3 regions of the Brevibacillus sp. NRS-1366 genome follow, and region 3 is predicted to be linked to each of the others. Evidence: riboswitches for the same ligand, from Rfam matches in the RefSeq annotation. Region 3 holds a riboswitch; each other region holds the start of a gene.

What was found. A riboswitch is a leader RNA that binds a small molecule or an ion and turns the genes downstream of it on or off. The one in region 3 is predicted to bind cyclic di-GMP.
Region 1: it holds a riboswitch for cyclic di-GMP, as region 3 does, so the genes downstream of both, ACIFQN_RS16815 (hypothetical protein) here and ACIFQN_RS07455 (GTP cyclohydrolase II) in region 3, are expected to answer to the same signal.
Region 2: it holds a riboswitch for cyclic di-GMP, as region 3 does, so the genes downstream of both, ACIFQN_RS35090 (GNAT family N-acetyltransferase) here and ACIFQN_RS07455 (GTP cyclohydrolase II) in region 3, are expected to answer to the same signal.

What each region holds. Positions count from the first base shown of each region.
Region 1 covers NZ_JBITPN010000022.1:39,578-45,032, reverse strand. The annotation lists gene ACIFQN_RS16820 (hypothetical protein) at 1-668, opposite strand, end outside; gene ACIFQN_RS16815 (hypothetical protein) at 739-1,050, opposite strand; cyclic di-GMP riboswitch class I at 1,194-1,278, opposite strand; gene cyoE (heme o synthase) at 1,356-2,261, opposite strand; tRNA gene ACIFQN_RS16805 (tRNA-Cys) at 2,298-2,370, opposite strand; gene ACIFQN_RS16800 (ThiF family adenylyltransferase) at 2,554-2,766, opposite strand; gene ACIFQN_RS16795 (HAD family hydrolase) at 2,994-3,620, opposite strand; gene ACIFQN_RS16790 (LysR family transcriptional regulator) at 3,745-4,638, shown strand; gene ACIFQN_RS16785 (redoxin family protein) at 4,689-4,925, opposite strand; gene ACIFQN_RS16780 (hypothetical protein) at 4,946-5,071, opposite strand.
Region 2 covers NZ_JBITPN010000067.1:4,179-9,633, forward strand. The annotation lists gene ACIFQN_RS35080 (AzlC family ABC transporter permease) at 1-560, opposite strand, end outside; gene ACIFQN_RS35085 (TrmB family transcriptional regulator) at 644-1,453, opposite strand; cyclic di-GMP riboswitch class I at 1,726-1,809, shown strand; gene ACIFQN_RS35090 (GNAT family N-acetyltransferase) at 2,060-2,611, shown strand; gene ACIFQN_RS35095 (methyl-accepting chemotaxis protein) at 2,613-4,073, shown strand; partial or broken gene ACIFQN_RS35100 (sporulation protein YhbH) at 4,306-4,455, opposite strand; gene ACIFQN_RS35105 (hypothetical protein) at 4,759-5,455, shown strand, end outside.
Region 3 covers NZ_JBITPN010000013.1:91,564-97,018, forward strand. The annotation lists gene ACIFQN_RS07445 (assimilatory sulfite reductase (NADPH) flavoprotein subunit) at 1-839, shown strand, start outside; gene cysI (assimilatory sulfite reductase (NADPH) hemoprotein subunit) at 875-2,596, shown strand; cyclic di-GMP riboswitch class I at 3,017-3,111, shown strand; gene ACIFQN_RS07455 (GTP cyclohydrolase II) at 3,330-4,082, shown strand; gene ribD (bifunctional diaminohydroxyphosphoribosylaminopyrimidine deaminase/5-amino-6-(5-phosphoribosylamino)uracil reductase RibD) at 4,107-5,204, shown strand.

The sequences.
Region 1 (5,455 bases), on a different contig from region 3:
AACATGGGTAAACGATTATGAAGGTGAGGTAATAGCATAAGAGTTAAAATCGTCTCTCGCTCACCATGTCTAGCTAGCTTATATCCCCACAGTAATTCCCAATCAGTAACACCAGCATGCGTTTTCATTACTCCTGGTACGATAGAAGGATGGTACCCTTTTTGTATAAGGTAGTCCCGTACTTCTGCCCCGCTCTTATCTTCAAACATATCAAGAAAGATCGTTAACCAGGTATCCGGATATTCCAAACATGCCTGGATCGCTTCTGACAGCCTAGTACGCCCAAAAACCGCAGAACCTCTACTCATGACAACGGTACTTGCCAGCCATAATAGTTTCTCATCAATGCCTGTATGATTCTGAATCTGTTTTAATAAATTGGATAGGGGTATGGGGTTTGTAAGCAAAGATGCTCTTGCTCTGGAAGGAGTCATGGAAAGATAGAGATTATCAATTAACTGCTGACTCGGCCTTTCATCTCTTACCGGAATTTCTCGTTGTCCAAGATAATTCTCCACATAAGATACCGCGTCATGGTAAGTGTAAATGCCAGGCTTACATACAATAAACGTGAGCTGATTCCAGAAGGTAACTTTGTCTTGCTCATTTAATCCGATGGTTGTCCAATAGAAAGGTATGATTTTTCGCGTCTTTTGATGGATAGCCATGATATCCCGGTATAGTTCTTTTTCAGAGCACCCTTGATCTACGGTTACGTAATAAACTGGACTCAAGGGTTTACTCGGATCGGGGTTGTATATCTCTTGCTTGTTCGGTTTCCTCTAGACCATCTTCTTTCCAACTTAGAACCATATTCGGAATGCTGGATTCCTTCCAATTTACGTTGTAGTGTTCATCCAAGACGAGTGCCCCAACGTAATCAAGTAGTTCTGGACGAAGATCGTCTTCATTTTCTACCCAACCAAATTCCTCGTACCAGCGCTTTTTGATAGAGTTCATGTCCTCTTCAGATACGATCTCAACTCCAGCCAGCTGCTGATAATACAGGGTGATCTTCAGTAATGAATCTAGCTCCCTCCTCAATATCAAAATCAGGGGTAGCCTCCAATACCTAAATAGCCCATTTAGTTAGAACCTTTTTTACATCAACACTCACTTGAGGCTCTTGGGATTGATTTTGCTTTCTCATTGCCATCGCTCAATTCCTCCACATTTTTCAATATTGAGATTAGAGGGGAAACCCGGCGGTCATTGCACTAAGGAAGAAGACCAGTGGCTTTGCGTCCCGTCTTTCGATCTGGTTTGCCATTATCCTTCAAGGCAGATGTAACATAGAGAGCAAGTTCACTTACATTTTAAATGTGCCGTAAGCTGCACCTATGCCAATCAGTTGACTAAAATAGAGCAATCTCAATCATCATCATCAATAAAGAAAACGTCAGGAAATAAAGAGAAAGTCGAAAGTTGTTTGAAGCCCATCTCGATTCATTTTTGGCAAACAACCCATGAAGGCATGAGATCAACCAACTTAATAACAGTGCACCAGAAACGATCAAATATCCTACGCCAACGTAATTATAAGCAAATAACAAATAATTAACGAAAAATAAGCTCACAACATACGGTAGCATCTGTAGCTTTGTACGATATACACCTTTTATAACGGGAAGTAGTGGATACCCTGCCGCTCGGTATTCTTCTTTTTTTAAAATCCCGAGTGCCCAAAAGTGCGGTGGTTGCCATAAAAAAAGAAACAAGAATAAAAGCCAAGCGCCGAGTTCCAGCTTATTTGAAAAACCGCAGTAGCCGATCATTGGCGGCATAGATCCGGAAATACCTCCAATTGAAGTACTCCAGGTTGATGTCGGTTTAAGCCAAGCCGTATAGATCACTACGTAAACAAAAAGTCCAATGAAGCCCAAGGCTGCGCTTAATGGATTAACGAAAATATACAAAGTAGCCAGTCCAGCGAACCCTGCTATAATCCCAACTATCAATACATTCCGAGGTTTCAACCGCCCGCTCGGTAACGGGCGAACACGAGTCCGTTCCATTTTTAAATCTCGTACACGATCCAAGAAGTTATTTAACATCGAAGCAGCCGCAACTACTAATGTTGTTCCAAACAAAATGAATATCAATGTTAAATCGCCAGACGTCAATCTTGAAGCAAGACAATAACCAGCAAACGCACAAAATAAATTAGAAACCAAAATTCCTGGCTTGGTAATAGAAATCCAATCCCTCCAGGGTTGGGGTTCTATTAACGAATGGCCAGAGGCTCCACTTCTGTTCTCCATTTTGTTCCACCTCATATCTTCCAGAAAAAATGATGTTGGAGGAGGTATCTGGATTCGAACCAGAAATCTGGGTTTTGCAGACCCATGCCTTACTTTTGGCTATACCTCCATGGGAAATGATAACAACGATGATTCCAGAGGTGGTCCACGATAAGCTTTCTTAATTAAAGGTGCTGATCATTTCGATTCTCCTTTTCAAATGGTTTCGTGTGCTAGAAAAGCTGGTAATGGGTGTAGTAGTCCGTTGACCACTGCATTGCTCCAGCAGCTTGAACATGGTAAACCCGTGTTTTTATACCTCTGTCTCTTTCATATAGGTAAGGGCCAAAGCGTCATAGGAAATTTCTTGATCCCCCCGCATACGGGATGCCGCACCCGCCACAGCTTTGGGTAGTTTATCGATGGCAACCTTCTCCGCATACAGCGACTGCCGCTGCAGATTGCTCCACTCCACATAGTCGCGATCGATGATCGTGATCGTGCCGACACCGGAGCGCGACTGCACTTACGATCAACACATGTGCATCCGCCAAGACTTATTGACTAGCTGCGCGAATTGGCCGAAAATTTTGCTGTCTGCAATACCGATCATGTGACCTAGCTGTCGCCTCCATCCTGTTCGTTCATCACTCCTCGTGAAATCGACTGTTGCGGTCCTACAATCCGCTCAGATCGGCATGAAAAGAATTGGGGAATTCCCACACTTGCTATTTAAGAAATTCTCCTAGTAAATCAATCTAAACCTACTATATGGAGCAAATCTTCAGGTCGATTTAATCTGTATTTTGCCACTGTGCGTTCTGGTTGCTTTGCCCCCCACATCGCTAAGGCGAAATCGATTTGAGCCCCGTTCGCGCATTTCTGATCAAATACAGTATCTCCGACATAAAGCGTCGTCGTCGGGTTGATCTTGGTTTGTTCTACATACTTGAGCAGCGGGTCAGGTTCAGGCTTATGCCTAAATGTGTCGTCTGCGCAAATAATATGTGAGAAGAGTTCGCTAATGCTATGAGGCATAAAGTCATCTATGAATTCCTCGCGTGTTTTGGATGTAACAACACCCGTATGAATACCTTTTCCCACCAATTTTTTAAGCATATCTTCAATCCCAGAATAGAGGATCATCAGGTGATTATTCTGTTTTACATAAAACGTTAACTTTTCAGCAACGCGATTTACATCCGAAACCCCCAAGAAGTTCAAACTATTTTCACTCGTCATACCCAATACAGGAATTAATTCTTCACTTGAGTACTCTATTTTCTTTTCTTCTCTTAAAACTTTCTGCAAAGCCAGAATGATCGCTTGGTCTGAATTAAGAAGAGTCCCATCGACATCAAATATAACGGCTTGAATCATATTAAAAACCTCCTTTTTTTACTCACAATTCCCGCTAATAATCCATTAGTAATTCAATATCATTTATCGTATAATAATAAAAAATTCCTATCATTATAACAATAACATCAAAGGAGGAAGTTCAGTGGAACTGAAGCAATTGGAATACTTCATGACTTTAAGTCAGGAATTACACTTTACCCGTGCTGCCGAAAAACTCGGAATCACCCAACCCTCACTTAGCCAGCAAATTCGTTTGCTTGAACACGAGATTGGCATGCCTCTCTTTGATCGCGTCGGCAAGAAAACGATGCTTACCGAAGCAGGTCGAGAGTTGCTACATCATGGCTATAATGTGTTTCATGAACTCTCACAGGCACGAGCAGCAATCAGCGAACTGCAAGGTTTAAAGAAAGGCACATTGAAAATTGGCGCGCTTCTGACCGCTGTCAATTACTTGCTTCCTCCAACGGTGATAGGATTCCATAACAGTTACCCCAATGTAAACCTTTCTGTGCTTGGTCTGCGAACCGGAGATATTTATAACGGGCTGTTGCAAAATGAGCTTGATCTGGGAATTGTTTTCTTGCCAATGGAGCATGAAGATCTTGAAACCATCCCGCTTTATAAGGAGAATCTAGCCCTTGCGGTAGCTGTAGATCATCCCATCGCCCAAGCAGCGTTTGTGACGCTTGATATTTTAAAGGAAACACCCTCTGTTCTACTACCAAATACTTATTTCTTACGGCAAGCGATTAATGAACAGTGCCGATCACTGGCATTCACGCCCCAACCAGTGCTAGAAATGACAACAATGGAATCAATCATAACAATGGTTGGCAAAGGAATAGGTATTACTATCCTCCCAAAAGGTTACTTGGATTATATTGACAATCCACGTATTTGCACGATTCCGCTTAAAAATCCGGTGCTCACTACACAAATTGGTATCGTATATCGTAAAAATAAACATTTATGTGCAGCCAGTCGTGTATTTATTGAACAATTAGTTTCAACTGTTAAAAGCAGAAACTTATAAGTGATTCTATTCCTGTAACGTAACAGATTTTAGGTGCTTCGCAATGAAAGCTACGCCTTCATATCCGAGGCATTTCGCTCCGGTGGAAACACTGGATAAAACACATGCTCAACCCTTCCATTATCGATGATTAGGGTTAGCCTTTTGATGAGCGTCATTCCTCCCACTTCAAAAAGTGGGAGTTCCAGAACACGAGAAAGGGCGAGCGAACTGTCTGACAACAAAGGAAACGGCAGACCAGCGACTTCTTTTTGGTAGTCCGTGGCTTGAGTAGAAAGACCGAACAATCCCTCTACACCCACCCTCTTCAGTTCGCGATATGAACGCGAAATGCACAGGATTGCGGAGTGCAGCTGCGTGCACCAGGGATCATATCCCAGCCTTCCAGAGTACCGCCGATTACGAGACTAGTACGCCGGATTTCCGTAGACAACGGTTATGCCACCTTCAGCAAGATCAACAGGAGCGCCTTGAGTTGCAGCTAGATCGATACTCGGGATCTGTAGGTCACTAAGATGCCGGTCTTCCCATCATCTTCCCGCATGGTCAGATGTCCCGACCCAAATTCCTTTTTCAGCCATCGCGACTTTTCCCCATCCCTGTTGCAATAAATGAAAATCGCAAAAACTATTATACCGACAAACTAACGGCGAAACTCTCTTAGTCGCCAATAATAACGTGTCCCTGTTGAAAAGTTCGATAATTGTTTTCCAAGGTATCGAGCAAATGTATCAAAAGTGTACGAGAATGAGTCAGGAAAGACGTCTGATCCATCATTTGACTCGGAAGTTGGCATACGTACCTAATTCAATTTCAT
Region 2 (5,455 bases), on a different contig from region 3:
CCAATAAACATCGCTGGCAAAGCAAAGTCCAGACCGAACCGTTCCGGGTTTGCAATCCATTGCCCGAAGTAGGCACCTGCAATATTTGCGATAATCCAATTGAGATACGCCGTCAGATTTAAGCCATGCATCCATTTTTCGTGGATGTGTTTCTTTTTCGCAGCTTCATTAATGGCGACCCCAAACGTTTCATCCGTCAAAAGAGAGCCCACGAGCATATTTTTGAATACCGATAGATGACGAAAATACGGAGAAAGCGCGGCGCTAAGTAAAATATGACGCAAATTCACAAAGAAGATGGTGATCATAATCGCCGTAGCTGAACTCCCTGCAGCGATCATCCCGGCCGCAATGAACTGCGCGGAGCCTGCATACAAAAGAACACTGAGGAGCGTAATCTCCATGATGGAAAGTCCTGCCGTCTTTTCCAAAACACCCGCAGCAAATCCAATACTCAAATACCCGAGTAAGGTCGGAATACAGTCTTTTACGCCCTGGATAAAACTGCCTTCCTCATTGGAGGTCGAAAATGATTTCAACTGAAGCTCTTCCTGACTCACCCTGCTACCCCTCTTCTCCTCTTATACTCACTAGATGTTAGAAACATAACGACTATGAAAAACCGGAAGAAAATACGGCCCAATTAACTGAACCGTTTGCCTGTCACAACATGATAAAGATCAGGCTTCTTTCTCCAGAGTGCTTCTACCTTTTCTGGGCCAAGCACCTTGGTTACTTCTGCGAACATGATGTCATGGCGAATATATTCGATAGCTACCAGAACCAGAGCAGGGTCTTGCGTTTTTACTGCCCACGCCGCCATGTTCGGCCCGAAGTTTGCGATCAATACTTCTTCCTTGTCCCGAGCTACAATCGTCAAATGACCGCCCATCCGTTCCTCGGCTACTTCAGGAGACATATAGTCGTGATGGTATGTTATCCCCACTTGTGTCTCGACTTTTCCAAATAGAACGGAAAAGACAGGTATACCTTCTTTGACGCGTCGATCTATCCGTTCCTGGATAAACGCTACTTGCGGCTCCCAAATAGACAACCAAATTTCCTCTTTCGCCTGATCGATCATCTCCGTTATTTCCATTAATACATGCTCATCACTGCTGATGCGCCGAATGACATCTACCTCTTGTTCACTTTCCAGCGCGGAGAGCTTTCTTTCCAAATAATCAAACGACTGTTCGAAATTGTTTCGCAGTCTTCCGATCAAGTCTTTCGCTGGCAAAGGCGCATAGGTCACGGGCTCCGTAGGTACCGTATGAACTGCCCCTTTATCGAGCAGCTTCCCGATTACTTCGTAGATCATCGAGCGTGGGACACCGGAGCGTTTGCTGATTTCATAGCCAGTGATTGGGGAGTTCTTCAGGAGACTGATGTACGCTTTGCATTCGTACTGGGAAAAGCCCAGCTTTTGCAGTTCTTTATAAATATCTTCCATACGGACCTCTTAGTGGTTATTGTTATACCCACTATAAATTCAGGGGGGATGATTTGTCAATCAAGCTGTAGGCGGGGAGGGAAAAAGAAAAATACACAATGTGAGCCTCGGATTCTAGTTCTAGAGGCTCTGTTCTAATGGATAAGAAGGGCTTGGTCGATTACTCAGATTTATGAAGAGTTGGTCAAGATTACCTACCAAAACTTGACAAGACTCTATATTTTGGATACTATTTTTCATATTTCGACATTCGTTTACAATTTTCTTCATCGAAATGAAAAGGGCAAATCCATCGAAAGGTGGGGACGCAAAACCACGGGTCTACAGTCTTTGACCATGATCGCCGGGTTACCATACATCATAGTGCCTAATTTTAGATGTTGGTGAGATCGGGTGGTTGTTCCATTTTGTGGAATAACTTTTTTTATTTCCCTTAGTTAAAAGTGGAAAGGAGAATGCTATGCTTTCTTCGGCAGCTTCCAATTTACCCCGTTTATTTTAACAGAGTAGCAAAGATGCGAGAGGTTTCAAATATAAAGTCATCCGTTTCTGCAGCTTCAACTTCAGCAGAAATGAGAACGGCTATCAATATTGGAGTGGAAACAGATGTATAAACAAGTTGATTCAGCAGAGTCTTTAGCATTATTTCATCAGATCAAAAAAACGGTCTGGGATTCCATGGGATTCGACATGGAATATGCAAAAGATGGTTCAGATTTGTACCTTTTGAAGGCGGACGATGGAGAATTTGGTGGGACGTATGAGTTCACGCCTCATTCGAAATCGAATCCGTTTATTCGTTCGTTGTTCCAGGATGTCTTGAAGAAAGAGATGAAAGTGATGGAGTTAGATAGTCTCGCTGTTCTTCCAAAATATCGCGGACAACTCGGGCACAGAGGTATTTCTCTGATGATTGATTATGCAGAAAAGCATGGCTACACACATGCTGTCGGTATTGCTGACCCGACCTTTTTCCAAAAAATCAACAACCGATATCACATCAAGGCAACTCAAGTCAAAGATATGATCTTTTATAAAGGGGCAGACGCCATCCCCACGCTATTCCATCTAGAAGAAGTCTATCTAAATAAAGAACATCCTAACTATTCATGGTACACACCGTTGTTTTCACAAATAAAAGTCGAGGTAGTGGGTTGATATGGATCTATTAAGAAGACGAAATAATTGGGTTGTTACCGTATTTGCGAGCATTATTACAGTCGTACAAATGATAAACCTCATTGTGGGTGTTCCGCTTCCCTTTGTACTGACCGTTCTCGGTATTTTGTACGGCGTTTTGGCGCCTTTCACTTACATCTCTAATCGCCCGAGTCTAAAGGACAAAATGGCGACCTTTATGAAGTTTTTCAACTTTGCCGTAATTGGCATCTTCATGTTCGTGGTGTTACAACTCGATCCCTACATGACCAATGTTATGACAGTGATGTTCTTCGTTGCTGTGATGGGGATATACCAGGACAAGCTGATTAATATTATGACGATTGTAGCAACTCTGGGAATCGTGTCCTACTATTTCTTTACACAGGGCGAAGCGATATTTCATTCTACTTCTCCCGTTGATTTGCTATACTACCTCCTTACCTTCTGCTTTGTTTCCGTTACCAGTATGATGCATGCCGTTTTCAACAACAAACTGCAGGAAGAAAGCGAACAGAAAAAGCAGGAGGCCATCGAATCGAAGGAATCGCTGCAACGCGTGCTTGACCAGATCAATCATTCTCTGCAATCTGTCCAAGAGTACCAAGAGAATTTGAACAGGCTCACAGATGGAGTGAATATCCGCGCGGTTGAGAGCGTTACTTCCCTCCAAGAGATACTTCAATCGTTTGTTGTACAAACAGACAACACGAATGAATTGCGTGATGAAATGAATTCTACAAACGTTCGCGTAGAAGACATGACGCGGTCGGTAACCGCCATGCACGAGTATGTGGAATCTACGAAAGAAGCGACACATGAAAGCGGAAAACGCATCGAGAATATTGGCAGTGATTTCGAACGGTTCATTACAGACATCCAAGGCACAAACAGCCTGATTCAAGAGCTGTATCAGGAAACAGCGTCGATTGAAAAAATCATTCAAACGATTTCCGATATTTCGGCGCAGACGAATCTTCTGGCACTCAATGCAACCATTGAAGCGTCCAGGGCTGGAGAGCATGGGCGAGGATTCGCAGTCGTGGCTGATGAAGTACGCAAGCTCGCTGAATCATCCAAAATGTCCTCTGAATCTATCGCTACTCTCTTGATGAACATTCGCGCAAAAATGAAACGCGTCTCCGACATGATCTCCGAATCCCAAGTTTCCTTTGAGAAAAACAGTGAGGGAATCCACGAGGTTCAAGAGATGTTCACCAATGTCGACAGCTATATGAAAGACTTTGCTGACAAGACTAAAAACTTGCAGGAGTTCATCGTCAACGTGCACAGTATGATCCAGGAAGTAAGCGCGAAGGTCGAAATCAATGCGGATATTACAGACAAGAACAAAGAAGGACTGGAAGAAGTCCTGGTGCTGGTTTCCGAGCAGAAGGAAGAGGTCGTCAAGGTCTCTGGCGGATTCGAAAAAATCGAGCATCAGCTTAGAAGTCTGCATTAAGTAAATAACGACGAACCGCCTCTCGATAGGGGCGGTTTTCTTTTAGATGTTTCCCTAGAGGATTCAAACTTTTCATCGTAAAAACGCTGAACATATTCTAAGTCCTTCCTCGAACAAAAAGCCCCTTTCGCCAAGGAGCGGCTACCCATCGGGTTCTCCACTCTTTTGCGTAAAGGGGCACTTCTCACTGCTTGCTTTCTCGCTACTTGCCTGCAAATGGATTTAACTAGCCCTACACCTGTACTTCCTTTTTCCCAAAAAACGTGCGCAACGCCTTGTAAACCTCGCCCTTTTCCCGGATCACGCAATGAATGAACTTTGGCTCCTTGATGTGCCGATACGCGGACATCAGAGTGGAATGGCGGTTATACTGATTGACCTCTTTATGATAAATACAAATACCTTATTATTATCATTATCTTAGCCATAATACCTGACTCTTCAGGCATTCTAAACACATAGGTGATTTATGATCATTATTCACTAACTCGAATTATATTTAAGAAATCGAACTCATCTCTATTGAGGAATTTAGTATTAAAACTAATATGACAGATTTATTAAACCTGTTTGATTAAAATAGTTACAAAATGTTTACAAAAATTAATTTTATATATCAATAAGGTAAAAAATGGTATACAATACAAATTGTAGATCAATAACCTTTTTTGGGAGGATTGGAAAAATGAAAAAGTTTGTTGGGCACGTATCAAAAATTTTACTCACCGCAGCACTTCTCTTTACAGGGCAAAGTTCATTAGCTGAAGCAAAAAGCAATGATAAGCCAACAAATTGTAGTAAATCATTTGATATTCGCACTTTAAAGCACACAGAAACGACAGATAAGAATGGAAATAGAATCATAAAAATTCAAGAACCAGAAAAATTCATTAATGAGATGGGTTACAAAAAACCTCACCCAGATGCTGTCCCTCTTGAAGTTACTATAGTAGAACCAGCTGAATCCCAAACATTTGAAAAAAATAATACTTTAGCAGGAAGCCGAGACCCATATGTGCAAGTTACTAGAGTTTACGATACATGCGGCAGTGAAAAAATAGCGAGCACAAGTAAAAGAGGCAATGGAACACCACTAGAATTAATCGTTCAACAACTAGAATCAGCCTCGTATAACTCTTCTGTAAATATTGATACTTCAATAATTAGTGCTGGTGTAGGTTATAACGTTACACAACAATATTCTGTTTCATCTAAAGAAATTTATAATACAGCTAATGATGGTAAAATGTATATCATTGATGCTTATGCAAAAAACAAATCACAAGACTTTGATGTTTATGAATGGAGTTCGATCTTCTATACACATAGAAAAACAGGAACAGGTAGTGCCCACAAACCCATTGGTGCATGCTTTGCTGCTT
Region 3 (5,455 bases):
TCACCAAGCCCCTCTTGGAACAAGTAGCAAAGCTTTCTTCTGAAAATAGACTGCAGGAACTGCTTGCGGAAGGACGGGAGCAAGAGCTTCGCGATTATGTCCGGAATCGGGATTTGTTAGATTTGGCCCGGGACTACAGCTTGAATGGATTGTCTGCCAAAGAATTCGTCTCCATTCTCAGAAAGCTGCCGCCTCGTCTCTATTCGATCTCCAGCAGTTTGAAGTCCTACCCGGACGAGGTGCATCTGACAATCCGGAAGGTTCAATATGAGGCCCATGGGCGAGAGCGGTACGGCGTGTGTTCGAGCTATATCGCGGATCGTCTGGAAGCGGGGGATACACTGCCGGTATTTGTACAGCATAACCCCAACTTTAAGCTTCCGGCTAACCCGGACATCCCGCTGATCATGATTGGGCCTGGAACAGGTGTCGCTCCATTCCGCGCCTTCCTGGGGGAACGGGAGGAGCTTGGGGCGAAAGGCAAGACGTGGCTTTTTTATGGCGATCAACATTTCTCCACAGACTTCCTCTATCAGCTCGACTGGCAGCGTTGGCTCAAAGAAGGCGTACTGACGCGTATGGATGTCGCGTTCTCTCGAGATACGAGCGAAAAGGTGTACGTTCAGCACCGGATGCTTGAGAAGAGTAAGGAGCTCTACCAATGGCTGCAGGATGGGGCGCATGTATACGTATGCGGAGACGAGAAGAAGATGGCGCACGACGTTCACGCCGCCCTGGTCACGATACTCCAACAAGAGGGTGAACTTGGTTCAGAGGAAGCTGCCCTGTATTTGAAACGCATGCAGCAGGAAAAACGTTATCAGCGAGATGTCTACTGAGTTTCGATCAAAGATAGCGAGAGGAGATATGAAGCATGTCAGAAAATCATTTGCTTTCGCCAAACAGTGCTCCTCACAGCGATGTAGAGGATATTAAACGCCGAAGCGATTACCTGCGGGGAAGCCTGGCGGAAACGCTGGAAGACAGAATTACAGGGTCTATCCCTGAGGACGATAACCGCTTGATGAAATTTCATGGAAGCTACATGCAGGATGACCGGGATCTCCGCAACGAACGGAATAAACAGAAGCTGGAGCCGGCCTATCAATTCATGGTGCGCGTTCGAGCGGCCGGTGGAGTTGTCACGCCGGAACAATGGCTTATGATGGACCATATCGCCCAGCAATTTGCCAATGGGACGATTCGCTTGACGACCCGCCAGTCTTTTCAACTTCATGGCGTGATTAAGTGGACTATGAAGAATGTGATTAAAGAAGTAAACGATGCCTTGTTAAGTACACTGGCTGCCTGCGGGGACGTGAACCGCAACGTCATGTGCAACCCGAATCCCTACCAGTCAAAAGTCCATGAACAGGTTTACGAATGGGCGAAAAAAGTAAGCAATCATCTGGATCCCCGGACCCGAGCCTATCATGAAATCTGGCTTGACGAAGAGAAGGTTGTCGACAGTCGAGAAGGGGTAGAGCAAGAACCAATCTACGGGCCTGTCTATTTGCCGCGCAAGTTTAAGATCGGCATCGCGGTTCCGCCTGCCAACGATGTAGACGTCTTCTCTCAGGATTTGGGCTTCATCGCCATACATGAGGAAGGTCGACTGCTGGGCTTCAACGTTGCGGTCGGCGGCGGAATGGGAATGAGTCACGGTGATCCGAAGACGTACCCGCAGGTGGCGCGGGTGATCGGGTTCGTCTCGCCGGAACAACTGTTGGATGTCGCCGAGAAAACGGTCATGATCCAGAGAGACTACGGAGATCGCTCGGTGCGGAAGCATGCCCGGTTCAAATATACGATCGACGACCGCGGCATCGAATGGTTCATCCATGAGCTGGAGCAGCGACTGGGGTGGAAGCTGGAGGAGGCACGCCCCTATCACTTCGATCATAATGGCGACCGCTACGGCTGGGTAAAAGGAAGCAACGATAACTGGCATTTTACCCTTTTCATTCAAAATGGCCGGGTGAAAGACGAGGACAACTACCTCCTGATGTCCGGCCTGCGGGAAATCGCCAAGGTGCATGCAGGGGATTTCCGCCTAACACCCAATCAGAACCTCATCATTGGGAATGTAACCAGTGGAATGAAGCAAGAAATTGAACAAATCATTCAAGCATACGGGCTCACCGATGGAACTTCCTATTCCGCGTTGCGAAGAAACTCCATGGCCTGCGTTTCGTTGCCGACTTGCGGATTGGCGATGGCTGAGTCAGAGCGCTATTTGCCTACGCTGCTGGATAAGATCGAGCTGATCTTGGATGAGGCGGGTTTGCGCGATGAGGAGATCGTCATTCGCATGACAGGGTGCCCAAATGGATGCGCAAGACCAGCACTGGCGGAAATCGCCTTTATTGGGAAGGCTGTCGGCAAATACAACATGTATTTGGGCGGCGGTTTCTCCGGAAGTCGATTGAATAAGCTGTATCGTGAAAACATCGGAGAGGCAGAAATCCTGGAGGAACTGCGGCCGATCTTGAATCGGTATGCGAGGGAACGTGAGGTAGGCGAACATTTCGGGGATTTCGTTATTCGGGCCGGGTATGTGAAGGAAGTAAGATCGGGACTCGATTTTCATGAGTAGTGTGGCATTGAGCGTTTAGTAACCAGGTGGATAACAGTTGACGATATGTTCTGCCAAGAGAAGGCCATCCCGCTAAGGATGGCCTTAAACCTTGCCGTTTCGTAAAAACGCGGTGAATGGTACCACAAATAAGGCTGGTGTATGACTGGTCATTGACTTAAATCAAGAGTGCCAATTATTTTTATCATTTACAGTAATGGGTGAAGTGAGCCTTACCATAAGTCTTGCACGATGTTCCTGCAGTTGATGGACTCGCGTTGAGCGTAATCCCAGCGTAAGCTAGTTTCACGAATGTCACTGCCGTACTGGATTTTTCGGAAGCATTCGGTCAATTGCTGGACGGGTTAGGGAAAAATAACATCTTAAGAAAAACAAATTCTTGAAATTTCAGGAAATATGAATTATATTCAAAATGTCAAAAAACCGAAAAGGCAAACCTAGTGAAAACTAGCGACGCAAAGCTATAGGGGCTAAAGATTGCGAAAGTTGCAAGTCTATGCCAGCCAGTTGCCGAACTGTCCGGAGAATCTGGAGAACCGTTTCTGACGGTTATTCACGATGGATATTTGCTATTCCCCGTTGTCGGCAACGATTGCGGGGAATTTTTTTATGCATTAATGAGAGGAGGGGGTGAGGAGCGATCCATCATAGCCGCGTTACCGTCGTATCTAGCAGCTGATCAAGTCAGCCATCATTTGCGCCACTATCCAGTTTGAAAAAGGAGCGGTACATCATGTTGACAAGCCTAGTCAGAAGAGCATTGACGGACAAGCTAACCATCCTCAAACAGCCGGGATATCCGGATTTAGCCCTGGTTGGACCAGTTTGTCTCCCCGTCCAGATAGACGATCAGGAAATCACTTTCCAATGGTATACATGGCTGAACATGGACATGGCCGATTTGCAGCAAGAAGATCTTCTCGACATGCTGCCAGAGGTCGATCTCGCTTCTTATCAACAATCATCCGTGCTGGTCTTTGGAGATTTCGCAAATGCAGAACAGACGCTCGTCCGGATGCACAGTATATGCCATACGGGGGACATATTCGGGAGCAAGCGGTGCGATTGCGGTTACCAGTTGCGGCGCTCTATGCGTATGATGGCGGACAACGGCAGCGGTGCCCTGTTCTATTTGGCCAACCATGAAGGGCGTGGAATCGGGCTTTTCGCCAAATCATTGGCGTATCTGTTGCAAGAAGAAGGATTCGATACGGTGGAAGCCAATCACGGTCTGGGCTTCGCTGACGACCACCGCACCTATGACGAAGCTATTCGCGTACTTCGAAGCTTGCGTACGAAGCCGGTGACCCTAATCACGAACAACCCGAAAAAACTGGAGTCTTTGCGGGAAAAAGGATTGTCGACAGAGCATCATAATTCCTTATGGGGTAAACCGACCAGGCACAACAAGAGTTATTTGGAAACGAAAATCGCCAAATCAGGCCATTTCCCTTCCGAAGCATGGGTGCAAAATGCCGAACACTGATAATCAGGGGCGAGTGAAGATACAATGAAGATGGACGAGCATTTCATGAAGATCGCCCTTGATTTGGCGGCAACATGCAGAGGAAAGACGTCACCGAATCCAGTCGTCGGTGCCGTTTTGGTCAAAGAGGGGCAAATTGTCGGCACAGGCGCCCATCTTAAGGCGGGAGACCCCCATGCCGAAGTGCACGCTTTTCGCATGGCAGGCGAACATGGCAAAGGAGCTACGCTGTACGTCACGCTGGAACCTTGCTCTCATTTCGGAAAAACCCCTCCTTGCGCAAAGCTCGTTTGCAACTCTGGAGTCAGTCGGGTAGTGGTGGCTATGGAGGACCCGAATCCGCTGGTGGCTGGACGTGGCCTTCAAATGCTCCGGCGGCATGGGATCGAAGTGGAAGTAGGCATACTCAAGGAGGAAGCCGAACTACTCAATGAACGATTCGTACATAATATGACGAAACGACGGCCGTTCATTATTTCGAAGGTTGCGATGACACTTGACGGGAAGCTCGCTGCGCATACGGGTCACTCACAATGGATAACGGGGGAACGGGCGCGCTCTGAGGTTCATCAATTGCGTAGTGAGGTTGATGCGATTCTGGTCGGCATTGGAACGGTATTGTTGGACAACCCCCAACTCACAGCCCGTTTGCCAGGAAACCGGAAGCATCCCATCCGGGTCATCCTAGATTCGCAATTGCGGTTGCCCCCAACAGCCCATGTAGCTGATTGTTCCGAAGCAAAGACATGGGTTGTGGCGAAAGAAGGAGCGAATCCGGATAAGGCGCGTGAGTTGAGGGAGCAAGGGGTGGACATTCTGTTTGTTCCGACCGTGGGTGGCGGTCTTGACCTCCATACATTGGCCGATATCTTATACAAAAGGGGGATAACCGATCTGTTGGTGGAAGGCGGAAGCGAAGTGAACGGTTCTTTCTTGCGGGCAGGCCTGATCGACAAATGGATAATCTACATCGCTTCCAAAATATTGGGGGGACGGAACTCCTTGACTCCGTACAGCGGTGTAGATGTCGAGATGATGCATGATGCATTGGACGTTCATATCCACTCCATTCGGCAGGCGGGGGATGATCTTTGCATTACTGCCTATCCAGCGAACCGTTAGCTTCCTCACCGGGGCCGATCGTAGGCCTCGCCTCGATTAGAAGGATCATAAAACTTGACGGACGAGGCGAATTTTATAATGACCAGAATAGAAACATTGAGGAATTAATTAAGCCTGCGTTTGTGAGTAACTAAGGTTATTAATGGGACACTCGGTCAGATTGAGTGTCCTACTTTCATATAGAATAATGGACAAAAAACTTGCCGTTACAAACAGCAGGGAGATCTGTACCACAAGTGATGGTAAACAGG